One region of the Komagataeibacter medellinensis NBRC 3288 genome, then DNA from elsewhere that is predicted to be linked to it. Evidence: riboswitches for the same ligand, from Rfam matches in the RefSeq annotation. Region 1 holds a riboswitch; the other holds the start of a gene.

Region 1 (4,211 bases):
GCTACACTGACCCACATTGACGTTGCATGGCGCATCCTGGCCGAGATATCAGGTGTTACGTCACTGGTTCTGGTGGGTGGAGAAGGAGGCTTTGGGCCGCATCTTCCGTTTGTGCTGCAACTGCCTTTCGATGGTCTACATATAGATCTGGTGCACGGTTATCGCGGTTTGCCTTATGTGCTGAAGCATTTTTCAGCGGATCGCTGGCTGTCACTGGGATTGGTCGATGCCTCTGGCACGGCACCAACCCATATTGGTATGGCCCGGAGCATTGTAGAACAGATATTAAACTCCCATCGTCGGGACCGTCTTATGATCGCGCCATCCGGGGCATTGGGTGGCACGGCGGGGCTGAATGAAACAGACGACCCGGTTATGCTGCAGCAGAAAATGTCTGAAATCGTGTCATTGGCCACTTCCTGTCAGTGGAGACGCCAGACAGAGCCCGTCCACGAATTTTGTGAAAACGATATTCGTTTTGTCCCATGCGCTGCCGACAGCGTGAGACATTGAACAGATCATGACAGGAGATATATCGGAAACAACCGTGTCTGAAATCGCAGCCTCGTCAGGTGTCGATATCCGTCGCGTTCGCAGCAATCCCGATTTCTGGTATCCGGTCGCGTGGTCGCGTGAACTGCGCCGGGGCAAGGCGATCGGTGTCCGCTATGCAGGACAGCCTATTGTCGTGGTCAGGCCAGATGCCGGAGCCATTTTCGCGCTGGATGACGTCTGCCCCCACCGTCAACTCCCACTCAGCAGGGGGGAAGTGTGTGGGGATTTTGTCCGCTGTGCGTATCATGGGCTGAAATACAGTCGACGCGGCCAATGCTTTTCCCCTGACATGAAGCTGGAACGCGAACCACCTCGGCTGCGTACCTGGCCCTGTCGTGAAAAGGACGGCCTGATCTTCGTATTCATGGGGGATCTGGAAAAATCCGATAGCGTACCCCTGCCTGACTTCCCGCGTGTCCGCGACCCGCATTATAGGACCCGCCGGTTTGGCAAGGTCGTGCAGTGCCACTACAGTTTTATGCATGAGAACCTGATGGATATGAACCATCAGGTTCTCCACAGCCGTCTGGTCGGAAGCATGAAACCGCGGTTTCTGGGAATGGAGTGTGGGAAGGATTTCGTGGAGGCCCGCTATACATTTGCCCGCACGGCCGGTAAGCAGCCGTTGAGCGAAGCCCTGATTTACGGACAACGCCGGAAAGACGGCCGGGATTTCGCCTACCGGGATGTCATGACCATCCGCACGCAGTATCCGTATCAGACATTACGTATCGAAACCCAGGGCGTAGATAAACCGGTGATGGAATTGTGGATCGCCTACGTGCCCCAGGATCGGGAAGAGCTGAGCAACCGCGTTTTCGGCCTGTTATCCATACGCAGGTTGAAAATCCCGTTTGTGCTGGATCTGGCATGGCCACTGCTGATCGCCTTTACGGAGCGGGTTTTCACTGAAGATCGCGAAATTGTCGAGCTGGAGCAGCAGGCATGGCGGGAGCAGGATGGCGACCGGAATCAGGAGGTCTTTCCGGTTATCGTGGCGCTGCGCCAGATCCTTATCCAGAATGGTATGTCGCCCCGGAAGGATGCCAGGGAGTAAACCGGTCGATGCCCATGCTCCGTCTTAATGCGCATGGGCATCTTCGCCTGACCTGGCACCATGCAGATCAGGTGCTCATTTTGCAGTCCGGGCCGATATGACCCTTATAAGGGAACCAGGTCTGCGTTTGCCCGAACATCGGAATCCCGAGATAGCCCCGTAACTTGAGTTGTCCAGACTGATTAACCCACATACGGGCCTGATAGACGTGATTGGTATTGGGATCGAGAATGGACCCGTTCCAGCGGTTCGGTTGATCCGTATCTTGCACAAAGTCCTGCAGCATGGGCAAGCCACATTCCGAACGTCCTGTCTGGTCCCGTGGGATTTCATCACTATAGTTCAGGCCCACCAGCTTCCCGCACAAATGGTCGCCACACCGTGTGATCTCGAAGACACCCTTGTGGTTTCTGGTGATCCATTGCCCCAGAACGGCGGGCGGAGCTGTTGTTGCTGGAGGAACCTGTGCGTGAACAGCAGCAGTTCCTCCAATCATGACACTGAAGAATAGCGAGACACAGGTTGCTTTTTGCGCAATATGCATGATGTCTCTTTCGTTGCTTCGCGCGTGACTGAAATTATGAAATATCGGCGGATTTATCGGCGAATTCGCATGGAAAAGCGCATGACCGATGCTCCGCGATGCATGCCGTAAGAATGAGCGGTTAGGGCACCATGGATGTTTTCCATAATGGTTCTGTCGCGCCCGTCATCTGCTGTCTGAAAAGCCCGGTATGACCTTTACCATCATGCGGGCGCCCTTGGCCGGTTAAATGTGCCGTGCCCGCAATATGCGCAAAACCAATGCCGGCACATTCTCCGCTACGTATCGAGACGGGATAGGTATGGCTGCCATATATCGGCGTGTCATGTCCCCACACGTCGCCAGAAGCCACGTCCGTCCGGCGCACGCTGAAGGAAATGTCGTCGGTGCTGGTGTCAGGAATATCAGCAGTATGAGCACATGTCCCTGAACCATACAGGGCGAGTGGACCGGTTGTCAGAAACGCGCCGGTCACATAGCGCCGCATTATGATGTCTCCACCAGAATTATGAAACATCTGGGGCATCGCTCAGTTATAATGGTCTTCCCATAACGCATGGGCAATCTCCTGCCTTCGGTGCATCCCGCCCGACGACGTGGTTTGCAGACGAGGGCAGGTCTCCTGGCTCACGGATCATGGCCTGCCAGTCCATGCCTTCCCATTTCCCGAAGGAAACAGTGGCTCACCCGCAGGTGAACGAACCGGTGGCATACCGCATACAGTTGCGGGAGCAGCCGCTGACTGGCTCCCGGAACAGAATTGTCCAGCCGGAGCGTTACAGCATTCCCTTTTAACCCGCTTGCACGGGGCCATCGTCAATCAAGAGTCTCATCTGATTATGCGCGAAGCGAAAGGAACGCCCAATTCCTCGAAACGCGATGCCGGTCTGCATGGAGCGAAGAGCTTGTTGATACTGATCAAACCGCTCGTCCCACCCCGATAACGCCAGATTCCTGAGTATCTTCACGCTTGTAACCGACAGGTGGGGTTACGCCGCTCATGCGGTGACCACTATGCTTTCAGTCAACCCTTTGGGCTTGGTATACCGTATAGGTGCATGGCGGCATCACGCGCGCCAATGGTCCAGTGTGCGGAAATATAGGCCTGAAGCAAAGCCATACGCGCCTCGATCCCGTGCGTGTTTGATAAATCGCAGGCTGTATCCACATAGGCCAGAGCCTCTGACAGCAGGGGCGAAAACAGTTCCTCCAGGTAGTTGCCCCGCGCCTTCGGCGCAGCGGGAAGCTGATCAGCGGGAGGTGCCAGACGAAGGAATGTTTCAAATCCATCTGCACGAATGCGGTCTTCCGGGTTTGGAACAGGGAGTTCCGTCCTGGCTATTGCCTGAATGACGTCTTCCCGGAGAGGTGCGGATTCCATAAGGCGGGATACCGATATGGAACGTCGACGTCGCCGCTGTTGTATGAGGATAAAACCCGGCGAAGGTACGGGAGAAGCCATCTTTTTTCTCAATCGGAATGGATTAACTGGAAAGGGCTGCATTGGACCGGTCTTCGTATGTCAGGATGCGGGCATCCTCGTCACGCCATGCTTCGATCATGTCAGGATTCTGGTTAAGCCATCCAATTCTCTCGGCGCAAGATACAGGAACTCTCAATTTTTGACCGCGCTGGTTATTCAGGATTATTCCGGTCTGCTGCAGGTGCCCATCTTGTATCCAGAGCAGACGTTTCTGGTTGGTGATCCCTAGTATCCGTTGCACCTGCCGCCGCGTAAATGGACGGGAAAACAGCGCGTTGATCTGTTTTTCCACTGAGTTGGCAATAGATTCCAAAGCGTCGGTCCTTTTACGCATAAGGACCGCTACAAAGCGGACGAAAAGCTGTTTTACCTCGGGCTGCCGCAGGCGAAGGGCCAAGGATTGATCAAGACATGCATCAGAAAACATACACATTGCGACAACCGGCTCTGGTTCTGTAACGGCTGCCATGCTCATATCTGTGTTCATGGATATTTCTTTTTTATCCAGAATAAAATGTAGGTACCTGTGTCACGAGGTCAGGAAATTACGTGCGAGTTATAAGCCGCCGGCC
Region 2 (4,211 bases), on a different replicon from region 1:
TACCAGGTTGCGCCGAAATTCAGACGGTCATGCAGCAGTTTCTGCTCAACACCCGCGTCATAGCCGATCAACTGTTCCGCCTTCAGGTTGGGATTGCCCTTTTCCGAATAACCCACACCCACCTGATTTGCGAATAACTGATACAGCGAAGGACCATGAAAACCGGAACCGGCGCTGGCCTTGATGATGGTTCCGGTGCCCGGCACATGGATTGCCGGGGCCACGCGCCATGTCACGTGGTTGCCGTAGCGCGAATTGGCATCATAGCGAATATTGGCCGCACCATACAGAATATGGTTCCAGTTCCCCTGATACTGCCCGTAACCTGCGGTCGTATCCATGCTGGCGGATGTATCGTATCCGCTGTCCCACATGCTTGAGGCCGTATGGCTGGTATTGAACGTATCATGGAAATGTTCGGCACCGATCAGAAGCTGGCCATACTGCTTGAAATTGAACGTGCCGTGCCAGTCCACCTTAAGTCGGCTGGAACGGTAATAATCCGGGTCTGGATTGACCGGGCTGCCGTAACTCGTGCCCGTCTCCGTCCAGCGGTTGCGGTTGGTCATGTAGCCAAGGCCAAGCACCTGATCAAAAAGCCCGTGAAAGGAAACCAGATGGGCCGTCCCGCGCACGATGGCCTCGTTCTGGTTGTTCTGTTCCCGCACACCCTTATCACCATACAGATTTTCACTTTGCAGGTCATACAGAGAGTAGGAATGATAATTGCTCTGTATCAGCCGTGCGGTCAGGCCAAGATCGAAATTATGGGTGACGTCATAACCCAGCCTGATATTGACGCCACGGTTGTCATTCCGGTTGCCTTCATGCCGCTGCTGCCGGTTGGCCCCATAATAACGCTCGATATAGGAAGGGATATTGTTGAACCCGTCCATCCGGTAATGGGAGAATTCTACATTATAATGAAAACGTCCCTTGCTGCCGCGTGCGCCAAAGGTCTGATTGAAGGTACCATACCCACCGCCTTCGATACGGACAAACGGCTTGAAACGGCCCTGCCCCTGTGCCGTGGTAATGTCGATAACCCCCGCCATGGCGTCGGCGCCGTACAGGCCGCTCTGAGGCCCACGCAGTATCTCGATCCGGCCCATGCCGTCGGTTACAAACTGACCGGCATCGAACATGCCATTGGTGGAACTTCCGTCATTGATGTCCATGCCATCCAGGCGGACCTTGACCTCGTTGGAATTATTACCACGCATGAAAATGGATGACGTGCCCCCTGGGCCGCCTGTCTGGACCACGTTCAGGCCCGGTTGGCGTGCCAGAATATCCGTCAGGCTGCGCCGCTGCTGGGTCTGGATCTGCTTTTCCGTGATGATGGTCATGCTGGTGCCGATATCATCGGTGGAGGTCGGCCGACGGGCGGCACTGACGCTGATCAGTTCGGGAAGACCCGTATCCCCCAACGAAACAACGGCTTTCGATTTTTTATTCTCGATGACGTACTGGTTGGCGGACTGTTTTTGCGGCGCGTGCTGTCTGACTGAATCATCGGCACGCGCCACTACAACCCCCATGGTCATCAACGTGGTGGAAGCAATCAGCAGATTACGGAATAGGATCATCTGGTTCAGGTCTCGCGGTCACATCATCGTTGCCACGAGAGCGCGCTGCCACAGGATTTCCGATCTGCACGGAATCCTGTAACACCACACCGTCAGGACACCCCGCCCGACAGTTCCCGGTCGCAACCATCATGACGGCAGGTCTCCTGGCTCACGGCGTAGCGTCCTGCACAACCTTCCCGGAAAACCGCGGTTTCCAGTGGCCCGGATCATGACATCCGGTAATGCAAGGACAGACCGTTTACAGTTGCGGGGGCAGCCGGAGCATTGGATCGCAATCCGCACTCTGTTCCCTTTTCATCCCCCCGAAAGGGGACACCGTCGGAACGATTCTGATCGGATGGGGTGTTCTTGTCAACCCGCATTCAATCTTTCAGTATCCTGTCAGGATTGCTGTTATTTTCAGCCTGATTGATGAATCACAGGATATTTCCGATGAAACGTATCACGCCCTCCATGCTGACTTCACTGGCGCTGGATCTCCGTAACGGCTGGAGCATTGGAACATTTGGTGCGATCGGCGAATTCCATCATGTTCCGGATGATAGGGTCTGCCTCACCCCATGTCCTGACGGGTTGGAGATCGTCACCCAACGCGGTGCCATACGCATTAGTCCCAGCGAACCCTTGCATGCCCTTGCGTGGGACTCTCTCGTCGGAAAAGGCAGACGCTGGCGGCATAGCATGGCGTTATGCGGCCCGTTACAACTGACCGCGAAGCATACCCTGAAGGTTCTGGGAAAGGATGCGGACGCTGTCCGACCAGAGGATCGTGATGCGTGGCTGATTGATCTTGGAATTGGCGTGGGCCGGGTCCGGATGTGCGTAAGGACAGAAAATGCCCGCCTGGTCGAAGCCCTTGCTGTTGACACGGATGACCCATTGGCCGTCGTCACAGCAGCATTTGCGCTTCTGATGGAAGTCCAGCCCCACAGGGTCATGCTTTCACCTGCTGGCAGACTGGAGGTCTACCAACCCGTTCCCGCACCTGATGGAGACTCTCCGCTCGGCGCCCATACCCACCTGCTGCCAAAACTGGTGAGGTTGAAACGACCCTGCTCCGCCCTCGATCCCATTCCGGAAGGCTGGCAGCCTTTCCTGACACTTCATCCGGCGGCACCGTTCCGACCGTCCGATGATGATTCCCATGATTATGACCGGCTTGCCGATCTATCCTTTCTGCCGTTGCTTGAGGAATTCGGCATGGAGGAAGACCTGCAGGTTTCAGGCACATTCCAGGCCCATGTTCGTCAACATGGAACACCGGAAAATCTGAAAATACCCGCTACAAGACGTGGTCGCGCGCGCATGCATATCGAACTGCTTCGCATGGCAGCCTGGGGTCACGAAGGCATGGAGCGATTTGTGCCTGCCGACACGATCAAGAGCGCTACGGACTGCGGCTGATTCCATGACAGCGATCATGTTGCAGGGCACGGGATCCGATGTCGGAAAGTCCGTTTTGACGGCAGGTTTATGCCGGGTTTTCGCTAACCGTGGCCTGACGGTCCGGCCTTTCAAGCCCCAGAATATGTCGAACAATGCCGCCGTGACGGTAGATGGAGGTGAAATCGGTCGGGCGCAGGCACTTCAGGCGCAGGCCTGCCGTATTGCCCCTTCCACCCTTATGAATCCGGTCCTTCTGAAACCGGAAAGTGATCATACAGCGCAGGTTATCGTCCGTGGACGCGCAAAAGGACACCTGCACGCTTCGAGTTTTATCGGTGGCCGGGCCGCATTCCTGCCCGAGGTTCTGACCGCCTTCAGGACATTATGTAGCCAATCCGATCTCGTGATTGTCGAGGGCGCGGGCAGCCCGGCGGAAATCAATCTACGTCAGGGCGACATCGCCAATATGGGCTTTGCCAGAGCCGCGAATGTTCCGGTCGTCATGATCGGCGATATAGACCGGGGCGGCGTTATCGCGTCACTCGCCGGTACCCATGCTGTTCTTGATCCAGATGACCGTGAGTTGATCAAGGGATTCATCGTTAATCGCCTCCGGGGAGACGCCAGCATTTTCCAATCTGGGTATGACTTCATAGAAAAGTTTACCGGCTGGAAGGGGCTTGGCGTTCTTCCTTGGATAGACAGTATACGTGAACTGCCTTCTGAAGACAGTATTCCTGAAGATGTTGACTGTTCCGCGGCCTCACGGATCGAGATAGCCGTCCCCCTTATGCCCCGCATTGCCAATTTCGATGATCTTGATGCGCTGGAAGGTGAAACGCATGTAAAGATCACACGGATCCGGCCCGGGCAGCCCCTTCCCGCGTCCGCGCATGTCGTGTTCCTTCCTGGTAGCAAGGCGACAATAGCAGACCTGCAATTTTTCAGGCGGCAGGGATGGGATATTGATCTGGCGGGACACGTCAGGCGGGGTGGATATGTATTCGGTCTCTGCGGTGGCTATCAGATGCTGGGACAGACCATAAATGATCCCGACGGAATAGAAGGGAACCCGACCACGATACCAGGACTTGGACTTCTGGAGGTTGATACCGTTCTGACCCGTGACAAGCAGATCAACCAGACTTCAGGCATGACGCTTTCCGATAGCGCGCGATTCAGTGGCTACGAAATTCATTGTGGGGAAACAGTTCGATCACATCACCGGGTCAT

Evidence for each region. A riboswitch is a leader RNA that binds a small molecule or an ion and turns the genes downstream of it on or off. The one in region 1 is predicted to bind cobalamin.
Region 2: another riboswitch for cobalamin. It lies ahead of GLX_RS15240 (TonB-dependent receptor plug domain-containing protein); the one in region 1 lies ahead of GLX_RS06305 (hypothetical protein).

What each region holds. Positions count from the first base shown of each region.
Region 1 is NC_016027.1:1,377,224-1,381,434, reverse strand. It holds gene GLX_RS06320 (uroporphyrinogen decarboxylase/cobalamine-independent methonine synthase family protein) at 1-513, shown strand, start outside; gene GLX_RS06315 (aromatic ring-hydroxylating oxygenase subunit alpha) at 521-1,612, shown strand; gene GLX_RS06310 (DUF2147 domain-containing protein) at 1,680-2,156, opposite strand; gene GLX_RS06305 (hypothetical protein) at 2,278-2,643, opposite strand; cobalamin riboswitch at 2,752-2,986, opposite strand; gene GLX_RS06300 (hypothetical protein) at 3,181-3,537, opposite strand; gene GLX_RS06295 (hypothetical protein) at 3,641-4,126, opposite strand.
Region 2 is NC_016037.1:143,764-147,974, forward strand. It holds gene GLX_RS15240 (TonB-dependent receptor plug domain-containing protein) at 1-1,589, opposite strand, end outside; cobalamin riboswitch at 1,709-1,927, opposite strand; gene GLX_RS19065 (DUF6925 family protein) at 2,025-2,996, shown strand; gene GLX_RS15250 (cobyric acid synthase) at 3,001-4,211, shown strand, end outside.